One region of the Lipingzhangella rawalii genome, then DNA from elsewhere that is predicted to be linked to it. Evidence: riboswitches for the same ligand, from Rfam matches in the RefSeq annotation. Region 1 holds a riboswitch; each other region holds the start of a gene.
The links. A riboswitch is a leader RNA that binds a small molecule or an ion and turns the genes downstream of it on or off. The one in region 1 is predicted to bind cobalamin.
Positions count from the first base shown of each region.

Region 2: another riboswitch for cobalamin. It lies ahead of RIF23_RS09825 (ABC transporter substrate-binding protein); the one in region 1 lies ahead of RIF23_RS12240 (putative cobaltochelatase).
Region 3: another riboswitch for cobalamin. It lies ahead of metE (5-methyltetrahydropteroyltriglutamate--homocysteine S-methyltransferase); the one in region 1 lies ahead of RIF23_RS12240 (putative cobaltochelatase).
Region 4: another riboswitch for cobalamin. It lies ahead of RIF23_RS08400 (ABC transporter substrate-binding protein); the one in region 1 lies ahead of RIF23_RS12240 (putative cobaltochelatase).

Region 1 is NZ_JAVLVT010000005.1:270,724-275,098, forward strand. Features, by position in the region: gene RIF23_RS12220 (serine/threonine-protein kinase) at 1-253, opposite strand, end outside; gene RIF23_RS12225 (DUF6504 family protein) at 462-767, shown strand; gene RIF23_RS12230 (amidase) at 865-2,298, opposite strand; tRNA gene RIF23_RS12235 (tRNA-Met) at 2,501-2,574, shown strand; cobalamin riboswitch at 2,845-3,017, shown strand; gene RIF23_RS12240 (putative cobaltochelatase) at 3,055-4,375, shown strand, end outside.
Region 2 is NZ_JAVLVT010000004.1:33,372-37,746, reverse strand. Features, by position in the region: gene RIF23_RS09830 (FecCD family ABC transporter permease) at 1-1,056, opposite strand, end outside; gene RIF23_RS09825 (ABC transporter substrate-binding protein) at 1,061-2,122, opposite strand; cobalamin riboswitch at 2,149-2,330, opposite strand; gene RIF23_RS09820 (hypothetical protein) at 2,540-3,211, shown strand; gene RIF23_RS09815 (serine/threonine-protein kinase) at 3,344-4,375, shown strand, end outside.
Region 3 is NZ_JAVLVT010000006.1:220,884-225,258, reverse strand. Features, by position in the region: gene metE (5-methyltetrahydropteroyltriglutamate--homocysteine S-methyltransferase) at 174-2,474, opposite strand; cobalamin riboswitch at 2,611-2,851, opposite strand; gene RIF23_RS14965 (hypothetical protein) at 3,503-3,709, shown strand; gene RIF23_RS14960 (hypothetical protein) at 3,699-4,375, shown strand, end outside.
Region 4 is NZ_JAVLVT010000003.1:363,321-367,695, forward strand. Features, by position in the region: gene RIF23_RS08390 (ABC transporter ATP-binding protein) at 1-398, opposite strand, end outside; gene RIF23_RS08395 (FecCD family ABC transporter permease) at 395-1,504, opposite strand; gene RIF23_RS08400 (ABC transporter substrate-binding protein) at 1,501-2,724, opposite strand; cobalamin riboswitch at 2,956-3,125, opposite strand; gene RIF23_RS08405 (ornithine cyclodeaminase family protein) at 3,209-4,171, shown strand; gene RIF23_RS08410 (phosphoenolpyruvate carboxykinase (GTP)) at 4,308-4,375, shown strand, end outside.

The DNA of each region.
Region 1 (4,375 bases):
CGAGCACGGCCGCCGTGGAGAAACGGGCGACGCTGCGTGCCGCCGATACCTCGCGGGCGAACCGGCGTCGGAAGTCCGGGTCGTCACTGAGGTCTGGATGGATCAGTTTGATCGCGACACTGCGTCCCTGCGGGGACTCGGCGAGGTATACCGTCCCCATGCCGCCGCGGCCGAGCCGGCCGATGACGGTGTAGTGGCCGAGCTCCTGGGGGTCGCCGGCGCGAAGCGGTTTGGCGTGCTCGCTCCCGGTCACTGTGGTCGGTCCTTTACGCGGTCGCTGGATTGACTGCCGCCTAGCGTAGACCGCAACGGTCCCCGGTGCGGACCCGGGCTGGAAAGCCCACGGTACACAGTGGTTTCCCCATACCAGGATCTGGGCTATAGTTCGTACGCATGTTCGATCTTTCTTCCCCGGGGTCGGGCCGAGAAGCCATCCGTTCGTCGTGGGTGCTGGGGGAAGTATGGGAACGCTGTTCGCCGCTCGGGTCGAGGTCTGGACCTGCTCCGGGCGCCCGGTGCGGTTTCTGTGGCGCGGGCGGCTGTACGTGGTGCGGCGGATTGTGGAGCACTGGGTGACCCTCCCGGCCGTCTGGGACTCGACGGAGCCCGAGCAGCCCGCCGCCACCCAGAGTCCACACCGGGACACAGCTCTGCGTCGTCGTGAGTACTGGCGGGTGCATGCCGGAACGGGGCCTGCCCCTGGCGCCTACGAGCTGCGGTACGACTCGCATACTCAGGAGTGGCTGCTCACCCGGGTCTGGGACTGATCTTGGACGTCACGGAGCAGGGAGGCGGCAGAATTCCCGCGCGCTAGGGCACGGGATCCACGTCCGGAGGAAGCTCCCAGCCGGAGGCGTGCGGCCGCTACCCCACGACTGGACGGCGGGCCCCTGCCGCGGTGCCCCGCTCGAATGCCCGTCCCACCTCCAGTAGGCGGCGTTCCGCCAGATGCGGCCCCACGATCTGGAGTCCGACCGGCAGGCCTTCGGGTGTGAACCCCGCCGGCACCGAGAGGGCTGGGCATCCCGTGATCGAGATCAGGTAGCACGAACGCATCCAGTCCAGATAGGTCGCCTGGGCCACCCCGTCGATCTCCGTGGGGTACTCCTGCTCCACGGGGAACGGAACCACCTGACTCACCGGAAGCACCAGGACGTCGTAGGTCATGAAGAACTCCCGCATCCGGTGGTACAGCTCGGTGTGTCGGCGTTCCGCCGCCGCCACATCCGCCCCGTCCAGGGTGCGGCCCTGTCGGATGTTCCACGCCAGGCTCGGCTTGAGCTGATCTGGGGCCGCGTCCAACAGCGGCCCCAGATTGCTCGCCATAGTCCAGGCCCGCAGGGTGCGAAACGCCTCGTCGGCGCCGGAGAGGTCCGGCGTGGCCTCCACAACCGTGCAGCCCAGTTCGTCGAAGACGCCGAGCTGCTGACGTAGCACCGCCAGCACCGCCGGGTCCGTGGGGAACTCCCCACCCAGATCGGGGCTCCACGCCACCCGGAGCCCCGCCACATCCGCCTCCGGCGGAGCGGCGAACCGATCCGGGGACTCCGGGACCGCGATCGGACTTCGCGCGTCCGGGCCGGCGAGAACGGACAGCAGCAGGCCCACATCGTCCACACTCCGAGCCATCGGTCCCTGCACACTCAGAGTCGACCAGCCCAACGGCGCCGGCCAGGACGGGACCCGCCCGGGGCTCGGGCGCAGACCCACCACGTTCGTGAACGAGGCCGGATTCCGCAGCGAGCCCCCCATGTCCGAACCCTCGGCCAAAGGGTGCAAGCCAGCGGCCAGAGCCGCCGCCGCGCCCCCACTACTGCCCCCGGCCGAGCGGGAGACGTCGTAGGGGTTGCGGGTGGTCCCAAACACCGGGTTGAAGGTGTGCGAGCCCGCCGCGAATTCCGGAACGTTCGACTTGCCGACCGTGATCGCCCCCGCGGCGCGGATCCGTTCCACGACCAGCTCGTCCCGGTCCGGAACGTGGTCGGCAAATAGGGGAGAGCCCGAGGTGGTGCGCACTCCCGCGGTGGCATGCGTGTCCTTGTGGGCGATCGGTAGCCCGTGCAGCGGCCCTACGGCCGCACCGGCCGCCCACCGCTCGTCCGCAGCGTGGGCCTCCGTCAGGGCACGTTCCGCACACAGTGACACCACCGCATTGATCTTCGGGTTGACCCGCTCGATCCGGTCCAGGTGGGCCCGGACCACCTCCCGCGCCGACACCGCACCCGCGTGCAGCAACCCGGCCAACTCTCTGGCCGAGTGGAAGACCAGCCCCGTCGTCTCCTCGCCCGTGTCACTCATCCAGCCCCTCCACCACGACGCGTTGTTTCAGGTGCTGCGCATCCTAGAACGCACCTCCACCGGTCGCCCCCGGCAGGAATCGCCGGAAACCAGCGGCCCCAACTGGCGGCTCCACGCTGTGCGATGCCACACACCCGGCCCCTGTGCGGCCACGCCGAGTTGCATACCCCCGCCACAACCCCTAACGTTGAAAACGCATCGACGCGGGGTGGAGCAGTTCGGTAGCTCGTTGGGCTCATAACCCAAAGGTCGCAGGTTCAAATCCTGCCCCCGCTACGGATCAAGGGCTGGCGTGGACGGACGTTGAACGTCCCTTCACGCCAGCCCTTTGCGTGTGTGCGCAGGGCACCGCAGGCCGAACGTGTCCTGGGGCCATTCCGTGCGCAGCCTGTCCGCGCTGGCGCCGAGAACCAGGGTCCGGTGGGCCGGGTTCCGGGCTGCCCCCGTACAGCACCACACCACGTGCTCTGCATCGCCCCGAGCTCAGAGTTTCGCGTCGCCGGGCTCGGTAGGGGCCCGGCCCCCGCCGGATGGGGGCGCGGCGGGTGTGCGATCCTGGACGACGGTGTCAGCAGCAGGAACCCGGTGTGAGTCCGGGACGGTCCCGCCACTGTGACCAGGAAGCGGCCCCCATACAGCCACTGCCGCATCGCCGGTGGGAAGGCGGCGGGCAGCGAAGATCTGGAAGTCAGGAGACTGGGCGACACCCGAGAACCAAACCTGTGGGCGAGGATTCCCAAGGAAGGATGGAGCTGCGTGAGCGCCACCGCTCGCTACCCGTTCAGCGCGGTCGTCGGGATGGACGACCTCAAGCTGGCCCTGCTGATCAATGCCGTATCGCCCGGAGTGGGCGGCGTGCTCGTGCGTGGGGAGAAGGGCACCGCCAAGTCCACCATCGTGCGGGCACTTGCCGCACTGCTACCGGACCTGGATGTTGTGGCCGGATGCCGCTTCTCCTGCGATCCGCGTCAGCCCGATCCCGACTGTCCCGACGGGCCGCACACCGTCGACGCCGAAACAACACACAGCCGCCCGGCCCGCCTGGTCGAACTGCCGGTCGGGGCCAGCGAGGACCGGCTGGCCGGCTCCCTGGACATCGAGCGGGCCCTGACTTCCGGAGTCAAAGCTTTCGAACCCGGCCTGCTCGCCGAGGCCCACCGCGGCGCCCTGTACGTGGACGAGGTTAACCTCCTGCACGACCATCTGGTGGATCTGCTGCTGGACGCCGCCGCGATGGGAGTTTCCCACGTCGAACGGGAAGGAGTCTCGGTCTCCCACGCCGCACGGTTCCTGCTCGTTGGAACGATGAACCCGGAGGAGGGGGAACTACGGCCGCAGCTCCTCGACCGCTTCGGGCTCACTGTCGAGGCGACCGCAACCCGGGAGCCTGCCGAGCGGGCCGAGGTGGTGCGCCGTCGGCTGGCATTCGAGGAGAACCCGTCCGCCTTCGCCGCCCAGTACGCCGAGGCTGACGCCGAGCTCGCCACCAGTATCCGCGACGCCCAGCAGCGGCTGGGCCAGGTCCAGCTCACGGACACGGCCCTGGAACAGGTCACCGCGGTCTGCGCGGCCTTCGACGTGGACGGTCTCCGCGCCGACCTGGTCACCGCCCGCGCGGCCACCGCGCTCGCTGCCTGGCGGGCCCACCCCGAGGTCACCACCGACGACGTTCGGGACGCCGCACGTCTTGCTCTGCCACACCGGCGTCGTCGTGACCCGTTCGACGCCCCGGACCTGGACGAGGACCGGCTCCAGGAGGCCCTGGACCAGGCGGGTGATGCGGACCCAAAAGACACTGAGGGGGCACAGCCCCCGTCGCCGGGAGACACCTCGCAGCAGCAGCGGGATGCCGGGGAGACCGAGCAGCCTCCCGACTCCGGAACGGCTCAGAGCCCGGCGGATTCTGCGTCCGGCTCCGGAACCGGGGCAGAGGGGCAGGATGACGGCTCCCAGAAGCAGCCCCAGGGCGCTCGGGAACCCGAGGATCCGGAGGGAACCTATCGGCCCCCCGTCTTTCGGGTGGACGGAATGGGATCCGGTACGCCCGGTCGCCGATCCCGTGCGGAGACTCCACAGG
Region 2 (4,375 bases), on a different contig from region 1:
GAAGAACGGTGCCCCCACCAACGCGGTCACGATCCCCACCTGGAGCTCCTCGGGACGCGCCACGATCCGACCCAGAATGTCCGCGGCCAGCAGGAGGAGGGGAGCCAGTACCGCCGTCCACGGAAGGATCCAACGATAGTCCGGACCGGCGATGGCACGCGCGACATGGGGTACGGCCAGGCCGACGAAGCCGATCGGTCCCGCTGCCGCCGTCGCCGTACCGGCCAACAGCACCACCGCCAGCCCACCCAGCGCCCGGGTGAGCCAGATGCGACTGCCCAGGCTGCGCGCCATCTCGTCACCGAGCGCGAGCGTGTTCAGCGTGCGGGTCAGGCCAATCGCCACCAGTGCTCCGAGGGCGATCAGCGGGGTCGCGTACAGGAGGGTTGCGGTGTCGGCTCCGGCGAGGGAGCCGACCGTCCAGAACCGATACTCGTTAAGTGCAGTCCGGTCGGTCAGGATGATCGCCGAGGTTACCGAGCCAAGCATGGCACTGACCGCAGCACCAGCGACCGCCAGTTTCACCGGACTGGCACCGCCCTGACCGAGCGAGGCCACGGTGTAGACGAGGACCGCGGCGAGGGCAGCCCCCAGGAATGCGAACCAGACGTAGCCGATCAGCGCGCCGGTGCCCAGGACGGTGATCGCCAGAACGGCGGCGACGGCGGCCCCAGCATTGATGCCCAGAATGCCCGGGCCACCCAGGGGGTTGCGGGTGATGCCCTGGACCAGGACACCGGCCATACCCAGGGCCATACCCACCACCAGACCGACCAGGGTGCGTGGCACCCGCAGATGCAGGATCACCAGGTCGGTGTTGGAGCCGGTGTAGGAGAAGTAGGCCGCGTGCACATCGGCGAGGGCGAGGGTCTGGTTGCCGTACAGCAGCGAGGCGAGTGTGGTGGCGCCCAGGGCGCACACCGCGACGAACAGCCCGGCGGTGCGGGACCAGCTGCCCTGCAACATCCCGGCCCCCTCGGCCGCGGCCTGGAGCCGGGCGCGGAGGGCGGCCAGGATGGGGGCGGACGCAGCCGGGGCGGGTGCGTGCGAAGCCATGGCGTTACTCGTAGAGCTCCGGGTGCACCATCTCGGCGATCTCCGCCACCACGGGCGCACTACGCACCCCGGCGGAGCGGTCGGCGAACGTGAATTCCAGGACCTGGTCTTCCTCCACTGCGGTGACGTTGGCCAGGGCCGGGTCGTTGCGGATCTCGGCGACGCCGTCGGCCGCGTCGGCGGCGGTCATCTCCGCGTCGCAGCACACATCCACCAGGATGTAGTCCGGATCCCGCTCGATCAGTTCCTCGGTGCTCACGTCGATGTTGCGGGCCTCGTCCAGGTCCGCGAAGGGGTTCTCGGCGCCGGCGTGTTCCAACAGCACCGTGGAGAAGTCCGGTTCCCCGGTGACCCGGAAGCCCTCGTCATCGGGACGGCCGATGACCACCGAGGGAGTGTCCTCCGCCTCCGCAACGATCTCCTCGGTTTCGGAGACCGTCTCCTGCATCTCGGTGACGACCTCCTCGGCCCGCTCCTCCACACCGAAGATCGTGCCGAGGTCGTGCAGGTCCGCGTAGATACTGTCCATCGTCACCGTGCTGGGGTCGATGGACTCGTCGGTGCCGCCGTCCTCGGAGGGGCACAGCGGGCTGAAGATCCAGCTCTCGATGCCCAGCTCCCGCAGCTCGGTGCGGGTGCCGAAACTGCCGTCTCCACCGTCGGCAAACACCCCGTTGAACCCGGACAGCACGAAGTCCGGATCGTGGTTCAGTAGCTCCTCGCGGCTGGGGATGTTCGCATAGTACTCCTGGGCTTCCTGAGCTTCGGCGTACTCCGGCAGGACCTCGGCGTCCAGGTAGGCCGTGCCCACCAGCCGGTCGCTGATGCCCAGCGCGTGGGCCATCTCGATCGCGGGCTGGTAGGCGGCGAACACGCGCTCCGGGGCCTCGTCGGCGGGAACCTCGATGTCGCAGTTCTGGATCGTGTCGCCGGCGGCTTGGCCACCCTCGTCCGTGGTGCCGCCGTCCCCGCCATCCGTGGGGCTACATGCGCCGAGGGCAAGGGTGAGGCCGAGAATCGGAGCGAGAGTGCGCACACCTCGGGTGCGCGCGTCGATATGAGTCATGGGGACCCAACCATCCTTCGTGGTCGTACCGTCGCTGGGTCGTAGCCGGTCTCCTGGCTCCCGGAGTCGGGACTCGGGTCCCCGCACGGCACCGCCTTCCCGGATCTCCAGACCCAGTGGCGCGTGGTGCCGTGCCCTCCGGTCACAGTGGCGAGGACCGCGCCGGTTTCACACCGGCTTCCCGTGCACTACGACCCGTGCAGTTTTTCCGATGATCGCACACCGCCGTCGGTGGTTCGGGCGCAGGGGAGCACAGGCACCTACTGGTACACCACGGAGATCCGTTGTGAACTGCGGATATTGCGGGCTGGTATCAGTGCGGTCCCGATTGGTGCAACGGAGGGACGCGTCTGTCCATACTCGCTAGTCTGGACCGGCTTCTGGCTGTACTCCTGACATTCCCCCAGGGAGTCAACCATGACGGACCATGCTCCCCCGGAACGCACGGCGGGGGCCGGCCGGACGCGCCGGCACCGGCGTCGTCGGCGCATCTGGACTGGCGCCGTGTTACTGGTGTCGGTGCTGGTGGCGGCGGGCCTGGGTGGCACGCTCTACTGGGAGCGGAACCTACGCCCGGTCACGACCGAGTACGAGTACCACGAGGGAGAGCAGTTCCTGGTGCGTCATCCGGCGGGCTGGGAGCTTGCCACTCGTGACAGTGGGCAGGACCGGACCGGGGTCGAGATCGAACAGCGCCAGGACACCGACGCGTTGGCCATGGCGGTGCTGCCCTGGGCCGAGCACGAGGACGGCCCGGACGCCTCAATGCAGCTGGCCGGATTCGCCGAGGATATGTCCACCGCGAACGTGTACGCAGACTACAGCTACACCGAACTCGATCCGGAGCGGTTTCGGGAATGGCCCAGCCACTGGGACGTGGCGGCAATCGAGGCGAGCGTCACCTACACCGACGCCTATCTGGACCGGCATCTGGATGTCGAGGAGTCCGACTGGTTCGAGATCTGGCTCCAGGTGCACGTGGACAACCGGGTGTCCTACACCCTGACCTGGGCCGGGCCGCAGCCCGAACGCATCCGCTACGACGAGGTGATCCACGGCACTATGGGGTCGTTCCAACACGATCCGTGATGCCTGTCCGGCCGCCATTGCGGTGACTGGTCGCCCGAATCCCCACAGCCACGGCGCTGCCGCTTTCGCTACCCTGGTGGCCGTTCTGTCCCGCGGAGCGTCGAGGCTTCGTCCCCTGAATGAGGCGATGTGATGGTAGCGGACCAGGCGGCGCGGATCGTTGCAGGCCGGTACGAGCTGGTGGAGGCCCTGGGGCGGGGCGGAATGGGCATGGTTTGGCGAGCCCGGGACGTGGAACTGGGGCGGGAGGTCGCCCTCAAGGAAGTGCGTCTGCCCATGGAGCTTGCCGAAGCCGAACGGACCGAGGCGCATGCCCGAGTCCGGAGAGAGGCCCGCACCGCGGCCCGGCTGTCCGATGAGCCGGGGGTCACCACCGTGTACGACGTGGTCGAGGCACAGGGACATCCCTGGGTGGTCATGCAACTGGTGCGAGGCTCCTCGCTCCAGCATCTGCTGCGGGAACACGGCCCCATGCCGCCTGCCCGGGTTACCCAGATCGCCCGCACCCTGCTGGAGGCGCTGCGGGCCGCGCACGCGTGTGGCGTGGTGCACCGGGACATCAAACCCGCGAACGTGATGCTGTCCCGGGACGGCCGGGTGCTGCTGACCGATTTCGGGATCGCCACCATCGTCGGGGAGACCGCGGTCACCCGCACCGGTGCATTGGTGGGCTCGCCCGAGTACATGGCCCCCGAACGCCTGGAGGGCACCGGGACGGCGGAGCCACCCTCGGATCTGTGGAGTCTGGGGGCGACGCTGTACACCACGGTGCAGGGTCAGTCCCTGTTCGCCCGGGATTCTGTCGCCTCCACGGTCGCCGCGATCATGTCCGCGCCGGTATCCCCACCGAGCCGGGGCGCGGAGCTGACCCCGTTGATTATGGCATTGCTGGAGCGGGACCCCGCCCGCCGGCCGAGTGCGGACGAGGCTCTGAGCCTGCTTGCGCAGGCCGAGTCGCAGCCGAGCGCCGGGTGGTCGTCGGGAGCGCAGCCGGGAATGGCCGAGACCAGGGCGGCTCCGCCAGCCCCACCATCGGCCTCACCGGTGGCAGCACCGGAGCCGCGGTCGTTGGCACGGCGGTTCCGCGGGCCGATCATCGCTGCCACCGCAGCGATGGTGGCGGTGATCGTCGTCGGAGTCAGCCTGTTCTGGTGGAGTAACCGT
Region 3 (4,375 bases), on a different contig from region 1:
GGAAGGGGCGGCGGGGCGTCGGGGCGCACGCGCTGCGGACACCGCGCTCCTCCTGCTGAACCCACGTCCCGGCGGGTTCTGTCGTCGGATCGAACGACATGGAGGTCCCGGTCCCTACCCGCCGCTGACCTCTGGGCAGAGACCGCCGGCCCGACGCCCCGGTGCCGCCGCCCCTACCGTTGTTCCGCGCGTACCTGCCGCGCGGCGGACACGAGGTTGCGCAGGGCCGGTTCGACCTCGGCGTAGCCGCGTGTCTTCAGGCCACAGTCCGGGTTCACCCACACACGCTCGGCGGGAACCGCGGCCACCGCGGTGCGCAGGAGGTTGCTGATCTCGTCAACGTCGGGAACCCGTGGTGAGTGGATGTCGTAGACACCTGGGCCCACCCCGCGGGCGAATCCCGCCGCGTTGAGGTCGGAAAGCACCTCCATCCGGGATCGTGCCGCCTCGATACTGGTCACGTCGGCGTCCAGCGCCGCGATGCCGGGCAGGATCTCCCCGAACTCGGAGTAGCAGAGATGGGTGTGGATTTGTGTGGAATCGGAGATGCCCGACGTCGCGAGCCGGAACGACTCCACGGACCAGGAGAGGTACTCCTTGTGCGCGGACTGGCGCAGGGGTAGCAGCTCCCGCAGAGCCGGCTCGTCCACCTGGATCGCACGGATCCCGGCCGACTCCAGGTCATGCACCTCGTCTCGAATTGCCAGGGCCACCTGCCGCGCGGTGTCGGCCAGCGGCTGGTCATCGCGGACGAAGGACCAGGCCAGAATCGTGACCGGCCCGGTCAGCATGCCCTTGACGGGGCGGTCGGTCAGGGACTGGGCGAACGTGGCCCACTCCACCGTCATCGGTTCCGGGCGGGACACGTCTCCGAAGAGCACCGGCGGCCGCACACACCGGGATCCGTAGGACTGGACCCAGCCGTGTTCGGTCGCGGCGAATCCGCGCAGCTGCTCGGCGAAGTACTGCACCATGTCGTTGCGCTCGGGCTCCCCGTGCACCAGCACATCCAACCCGATGTCTTCCTGCAACCGGATCACGCGTTCGATCTCGCTGCGCATCGCGGCGTGGTACTGCTCGGTGTCGAGCTGGCCGGCCCGGTGCTGGGCTCGTGCCCGGCGCAGTTCGTCGGTCTGGGGGAAAGACCCGATCGTTGTGGTGGGCAGCGCGGGCAGGCCCAACGAGGACTGCTGCTCCCCGGCGCGTTTGGCGTAGTCGCCCCGCTGGGCGTGCTCGGGCCGCAGGGAGTCCAGTCGCGCCCGAACCCGGGGCTCACGCAGGTCACTGGCGCTGCCCCGATCCGCCACGGCCGCGCGGGCCCGCGCCAACTCGTCCACCACGGACGCAGCGTCCTGCCCGTGGCGCAGGGCCCGACCGAGCAGCACCACCTCGGCGACCTTCTGCCGCGCGAAGGCCAGCCAGCTGCGCAGCCGTTCGGGCATTGCGGTCTCTCGGTCCACGTCGTAGGGAACGTGGAGCAGGGAACAGGAAGTGGACACCCCCAAACGCCCGACGCTGCCCAGCAGGGTGGCGGCCTTGGTCATCGCCGTGTCGACGTCGGTTCGCCAGATGTTGCGCCCGTCCACAACCCCGGCCACGACCTCCTTGTCCCGCAGGGCCGTCTGTGCGGCGGCCGCATCTCCGGCGGTGGGGTCGGTGACCAGGTCGAGAGCCAAACCCTCCACCGGTACGCGGGCGAGGGTCCCCAGCGCCTCCCCGAGGGAACCGAAGTAACTGGCCACCAGGATGCTCGGACGGTCTGGACGCCCACCCAGCCGGGTGTAGGCCTGGTCCAGCGCGGCCAGCTCCGCGGCGGAACGGTCGGCCACGAACGCCGGTTCGTCCAACTGGACCCACTCCGCCCCGGCGGAGTGCAGGGCGGCCAACAGCTCCTCGTACACCGGAAGCAGTCGTTCCAGGAGGGACAACGGCTGGAAGTCCTCCGGCGCGTCGGCGTGTGCCTTGGCCAGCAGCAGGAAGGTGACCGGCCCCAGCAGTACCGGCCGGGTCTCCAGGCCCAGTTTGCGGGCCTCAACGTACTCGTCGATGGGCTTGCTGCCCGCCAGTGCGAACCCGGTATCCGGGCCCAGCTCCGGAACCAGGTAGTGGTAGTTCGTGTCGAACCACTTGGTCATTTCCAGGGCGGGGGCCTGTTGGGTGCCGCGAGCCGCGGCGAAGTAGGTGTCCAGGGGGGAGAGCCCCAGCTCGGTGTGGCGCGGAGGTAGGGCACCGACCAGGGCTGCGGTGTCCAGAACCTGGTCGTAATAGGAGAAGGTGTTGGAGGGAATCGAGTCCAGCCCGGCCGCCTTGAGCTCGTCCCAGGTGTTCACCCGCAGTGTCCGGGCGGTTTCCTCCAGGTCGGCGGCGGTGCTGGTTCCGGCCCAGTAGCTTTCCACCGCACGCTTGAGCTCCCGATCGGGTCCGATCCGGGGATAGCCAAGAATGGTGGCGCCAACGGGGTTACGATCAGTCACTTGCTCTCTCCTCGCGAGCTCGTCTGCGGCGTCCGAGGCACGCGCGCAGCATCGGCGAGGAGGACCGGGGCACCCGGGTCGCTCTGTCTCTCGCTCCCTGCCCACCCGCGAGGCTCGGACGCAAGCGCCCACCGGGCGGTGGGCGCTACCACAGGCAGGTCTTCGGACTCGTGGGCGCGTGAGCTCTCGACACTCGGCCTACTGGCCGTCGCTTCCCGGACGTGGCGTCCAGTGCTTTACCGCGATCACCGCGGTGACGGCGTTCGTTCCCACTAACCGCTGCGGGGCAGTCCCGGATTCTCACCGGATTCCCTGTTGCCTCCCCCGGTCGCCACCGTGTGCTGACTCCCGGGAGAACCTGTCGCACTGTTGAGAGTAGCAACTCCGCGCCAACGCGGGGAGTCCTGGGGAGCAGCACCCACCCGGTAGGAGACCGCACTCCGCGCCCCGGTACTGGTCGCCGCCGGGCCAGCAGCAGTGCCAGCACCACCGGGCACGGCCGATGCTCCGCTGGCTGGTCGGCTCGGGGCCGCCGGTCCATTGCGGCGGCGCGCCGGGTGCGGCTGTCCCGGGCCGGCACGGCGGGTATCGACACGGCACAGCCCCCGTCAGTGACTGAGATACATGTCACGCTGCTCCGTGTTCGGGGATACCCGTCGCGCTGCCATGCCGCACTCCTGGACCACCAGGCCGCCACACCGCCGTGTGCAGCGGATTCGTGATGCGTTCGCGTGAACAGCGAACGTGTGCCCCTCCAGTAACCCTTCCCCAACGAGAGGGTAGAGTCGCTCCCGACAAGGTCAGCCGTAATCGCCGTGTGCTTCTGGCCTTCCGCTTGTCACGGTGGGGGCGGGCCAGGCTCTGGGCTGCGCCCGACCCCACCGTCACATCCACACCGTGGTATCCCCGCCGCGGCCGACACCATGCGTCGACCAGCAGGGATTGCGGACACCGCGCCATCTGGACGGCCCGGTCGGACCCAGTCGGGTCCGACCGGTCGCCGCCACAACCGAGACCTGAGGTAACACATGAGCGTGACCCGGCGGGAGATCGCCGACACTTTGGAGGGCGCGTTCAGCTCGGGGCCTCTGCGCCCCGGGCAGATGGTCAGCGCGGCCGAGTTGCAGGGCGCGTCGCCCGCCGTACTGGCCACTCTCGGCCAGCTCCCGGACGCTCCATACTCGAACCTGCGTAGCCTTTGGCAGCACCTTCCGGAGGTACCTCGTGATCGCTAACACCCAGCAGGAGGTCCCGGACGGCATCGTCGCACTCGCCGACGCCGCCGCACCGTGGGTCAACTCGGGCACCATCGGGGTGCTCCGTGGATTCGACCAGGCAAGCCGGGAACGCAGCGTTCAGCTGCGAGCACGGCTGTTGACCGACGAGCGAAGCCCGATCGATATCGCACCGCTGTCCACTCCCCGGCTGCGGGAGCAGCTCAGCCAGCCCGACTACCAGGATCTGTGCCTGTTGGTGGACTCGGGTGGCTGGCCCACGGTCAAGGCGCAGCGTCTGGCGGCCCTGCTGGGGCTTCCGCTGCTCCAGCGCCCCACCGAGACCACCCCACCGGCAACCGTGCTCGGACTGCGCGAGAATGAGGAGATCATTGACGTCGCGCTCAGTGACTTCGAGATCTACCCCAGCACACCCGAGGCGGGACAGCTCCACGTGAGCCTGGACGGCCAGGAGCTCCCGGTGAGCGACACCCGACACCTGCGTGTCCGGCTGGGCGACGGCCCGACGTCGGGTCAGCTGGTCTGTGCGGTGGCCGATGACGAGAACTCGGCGTTCTCGGGCTCCGTGCTGACGGTGGATCCCGCGCAGCACAGCTTCACCGTGTTGCGCGACGGACGGCCGGTTGCCGATATCACCCGAAGCACACGGTGTGTCGCACTCCCGGA
Region 4 (4,375 bases), on a different contig from region 1:
TCGTGCGCGTTCAGGCGGCCGGTGAGGCCGGTGTGGGGGTGGCGGCCAAGCGCCACCAGCTCGCGAGCCCGCACGAGCCCGGGCACCCCGCGTTCGGTCAACACCACAGCCAGCGACCGGGAACGCTCGGAATCGCTCATGCGCGCCAGGTCAACCCCGTCCAGGTAACAGTGCCCGGACAGCGGCGGAGCGAGCCCACACACGGTGCGTACCAGGGTGCTCTTGCCCGCCCCGTTCGGCCCCAGGAGCACCGTTAGTTCACCGCGCCGAGCCTCGGCTGTGACCTGGCGCAGCACCGGAACCCAGTTCCGGCCGGAGTCCCGGTACCCGACGGACAGCTGCTCCAGGACCAGTCCGCTGCCCGTGCCGGGGTGGCGGGGCCGTCCAGTGTCGCTCATAGTGCGCCCCCGTGCGTGTTGGCTCGGCCCCGCAGCAACACCGTGATCACGATGGGCGCCCCAACCAGGGCGGTGACACTGTTCAACGGCAGCACAGCGGCCGTCCCGGGCAGGCTGGCCACGGTGCCACACAGCAGGGCCACGGCGCCGCCCATCACCACACAGGCCGGCATGAGGATCCGATGGTCCGCGGTCGTGAGCGCGATGCGGGTGAGATGGGGGATGGCCAACCCCAGGAACGCGACGGGGCCACAGAACGCGGTGACGGTGCCGGCCAGCCCGGAGGCGACGAACAGGACCAGCCACCGCACCACGCGCACGTTCACGCCCATGGTGCGGGCGTAGGTGTCCCCGAGCAGCATCGCGTTCAGCGGTTTGACGAGTGCGAGGCTCGCGAGGCTCCCCACCCCGAGGATCGGCAGGAGCCAGGCCAGGTCGGGCCAGGTCGGGCCGGAGAAACTCCCCATCCCCCACATCACGAACTGCTGGACCTGACGCGGGTCGGCGGATGCCACCAGCACGCTCACCAGTGCGCTGACTCCCGAGCCGACCATCACCCCGATAATCAGCAGTGTCGCCACCGACTGGGTCCAGCGAGCCAGCAGCAGCATGAGCGCGAGGACGGACGCGGCACCCATGGCCGCCGCCAGCACCGTGCCCGCACGGCCACCGCCGGCAAGACCGGCGGTGAAGGCCGCGCTTCCGCTACCCGACGCCAGGACCACGATGGCCACGCCCAGGCTGGCACCGGAACTGACCCCCAGAATGTAGGGCTCGGCCAGGGGGTTGCGCAGCAGGGTCTGCATCTGGAGCCCGGCCAGGCCCAGCGCCGATCCGGCGGCCAGCGCGGTCACCGCGCGGGGGAGCCGGACCTCCCAGACGATGGTGTGCGTCTGTGCGCTGACGGGGCCGGTTCCGAACAGGGCGTGGCCCACCTCGACCAGTGGGATCGGAGTGGACCCCAGAACCAGCGCCAGAGCCAGCAGGCTGGCCGTGGCGGCGCTCAGCGCCCCGAGTCGTGCTGGAACGGGCATCCGAGCACGGGGGCGGGGGAGTGGGGGTGCTGCCTGGTGCATCCCCACCCCACCGTCGACCGTGTGGGTCATGCCTCGTCCAGCTGTCGGTAGTACACGAGCTCGTGCTCCTCCAGCAGGTCCGGATGCACGATCCGCACCAGGTCGGCCAACACCAGGTCGGGCCGGCTCACCCCCTCTTCCCAGTAGAGGTTGCCGCCGGTGGGACCGATCTTGTTGTTGTTGGTCCACACCTCCCCGGTCGTGACCGCCGTGAACTCCGCGTAACGGCCGTCGTCTGCGGTGACGTCGTCGAGGCTGCCCCAGTCGGCGCCGGCGATCCAGGGAGTGGTGTCCTGGGCCTGGGCCAGCACCTCCTCCACGTCCAGCTCGACACTCGCCCCGCCGGTGGTGTCCGACCAGGCGTAGTCGGCCCCGGCGTCCGCCAGGAGCCGGCCGGCGTAGGAGTCCCCGGCCGGTACAGTCCACACCCCGTCGCGCATCTGGCCCGTGAGTACCTGCACGGACTCGGCGTCGGCGACCTGCTCCGCGATATCCCGGTAGTCCGCCTCGATGTCGGCGAACTCCGCGCGCGCCTGGCGTTCGGTCCCGGTGAGCGCCGCGGCCAGCTTGATCCACTCGGCACGGCCCAGGGGGGTTGGCTCCAGCCATTCCGCGTTCGCGATGACGGGAATGCCCGCATCGCGTACTCCCTGATCGTCGGGGTCCTGCACTCCCGCGGTCATGACCAGATCCGGATCGTGGCTGATTACCAATTCCTGATCGAGGGTCTGGTCAACAGCGAACTCCACGATGTCTCCGTCGTCCAGGCGCTCGCGGTACTCCGTTGTGCTGACCGTGGACCCATCAGCGACTCCGGTGACGGTCTCGGTGCGGTCCAGCAGTTGGAACAGCGGCAGGTGCGTGGTGGAGCGGGAGAACACACTGTCCACCGGAACCTCCACCACGGGAGCCTCCGCGAGCTCGTCCGTCAGCTCGGGTTCGGGGAGGCCGCAGCGCAGCAGCACGTAGCGTTCCGGATCCGCATCCGGAGCCGGTTCCTCGACGGTCACCACCTGGTAGTGGTTCTCGTAGTCGATGGTGAGGTTCTCGGCGTGGTCCAGCTCGAGTTTCTCTGGGAAGTAGTCGGTGTCCGCGTCTGCCTGCGGGTCGTAGTCCTGCACACAGTCGGCGGAAGCTGCCGGGGGTGCAGACGCGGTGTCGTCGGTTGCGTTCTCAGTTCCGGTGGCGCCGCAGGCGGTCAGGGCGAGCGTGGGCGCGAGGATGGGAAGCAGGAATCGAGCAGAGTGCATGGTGTGTTCCAACGGGACTGGGGCCGGCGGCCAACATGTCGTTGTCCCGTGCGAGGACGGGACCGGATCCACACCGGGGGCACGAAAGAGTGGCCACCGGCTCCACGTCAGCGGTGGGGTCCGCGGCGTGCAGCGGCCAGTGGCGGTGGGTGCGCGTGGCCATAGCGAGCGCCGGCACCACAGGCACAGCCATGGTTGGGCCAGTCCTCTCTCGGGGAAATCCGCCCCGGTTGGTGAGGGACAACGGCGAGGAGTCTCCTGGCTCGCGGGTCACTGCCTGGGTCCCGGCCTTCCCATCCCGCAGGACAGTGGCCATCGATGGGACCGGCTCCCCGACTCACAGTGGCGGGACCGCGCCGGATTCGCACCGGCTTCCTCGGTTCGCCGTCGTCATGGTTCGTGCTTTGTCGTTCCTTTTAGGGTGACACATCTTCTAGGGTGAGGAACCTGACATTCACCACGCGCGCCGAGAGTGGGGACGTGGATGACCGTGCACACCGTCAGTGGTGACGAGGTTCGTCGCAGCGTGCCCATGTCCGCGGCCATCGCGGAGCTGCGCAGGGTCCTGATCGAGGTGGCCGAACACGGTGACGCGGCCTTCGACATGCCCGGCCGGCAGGCGCTGGCGGACGGTTCGGTGCTGGTGATGGTGGCCCGGCATGTACGCACCGGCACGGCGGTGGTGAAGGCGCTGAGTGTGCAGCTGAACCGGCAGCCCGCAGTGGTCGGCACTCTCTCCTGGCTGGACCCGAAGCGCGCCACCCCGCTGGTGATGGAGGCGGAGGCGGTCACCACCCTGCGAACCGGTGCCATTGCCGGCCTGGCCACCGATCTGCTGGCTGACGCGGACGCCGACCGGATGGCGCTGGTCGGATCCGGGGCACAGGCCCCGGACCAGGTTCGCGCCGTCCACGCGGTCCGCCCGCTGCGGGAGCTGCGGATCGTCAGTCGCAGTACGGACAACGCCCAGCGCTTGGCCGCGCTGCTACGGGCCGAACTTGTGGACACGCGGATCACGGCCACGGGCACGGATTCGTCCGGGCCGGATGCCATTCGCGTAGCCGTGTCCGGCATGCCCATTGTGAGTTGCGCCACCTCCGCCCGTGATCCCGTGCTTGCCGCCAGTGACCTGCATGATCAGGTGCACGTCAACGCCATCGGATCCTTCCGGCCCAGTATGCGTGAGCTGCCCGCAGAGCTGCTCGCGGAGGCGGAGGTGCTGGCGGTGGAGAAACGGAGCGCCGCTCTGGCCGAGTCGGGTGAGGTTATTCACGCCGTGGAGTCCGGTCACCGCTCCGAGGGCGACATTTGCGAATTGGGCGAGCTGTTGCGGCATCCGGTGCGGCGATCGGGACGCACCGTGTTCACGTCAGTGGGTACCGGAATCCAGGACTGGACGATCGCGCAAGCCGTCGCGGAACGCGTCGAGGCAGTGGGCGCGGGGTGAACACCCGGCGAGCGCTGGGCAAATAGGTCTAAGCCAAGGGTCTAGGCCAACTGTCTACGCCAAATGGCCAGCGTAGGTGTGGATCGGTCATCATGCGAGCGCAAGACCCCTACCTTTAGGAGCCGTTGTGACTGACCTGACCCATGCCGTCGACGCACCGCCGACCAGCCATCGTGAGCTGGCCGACTGGGTGCGTGAGGTCGC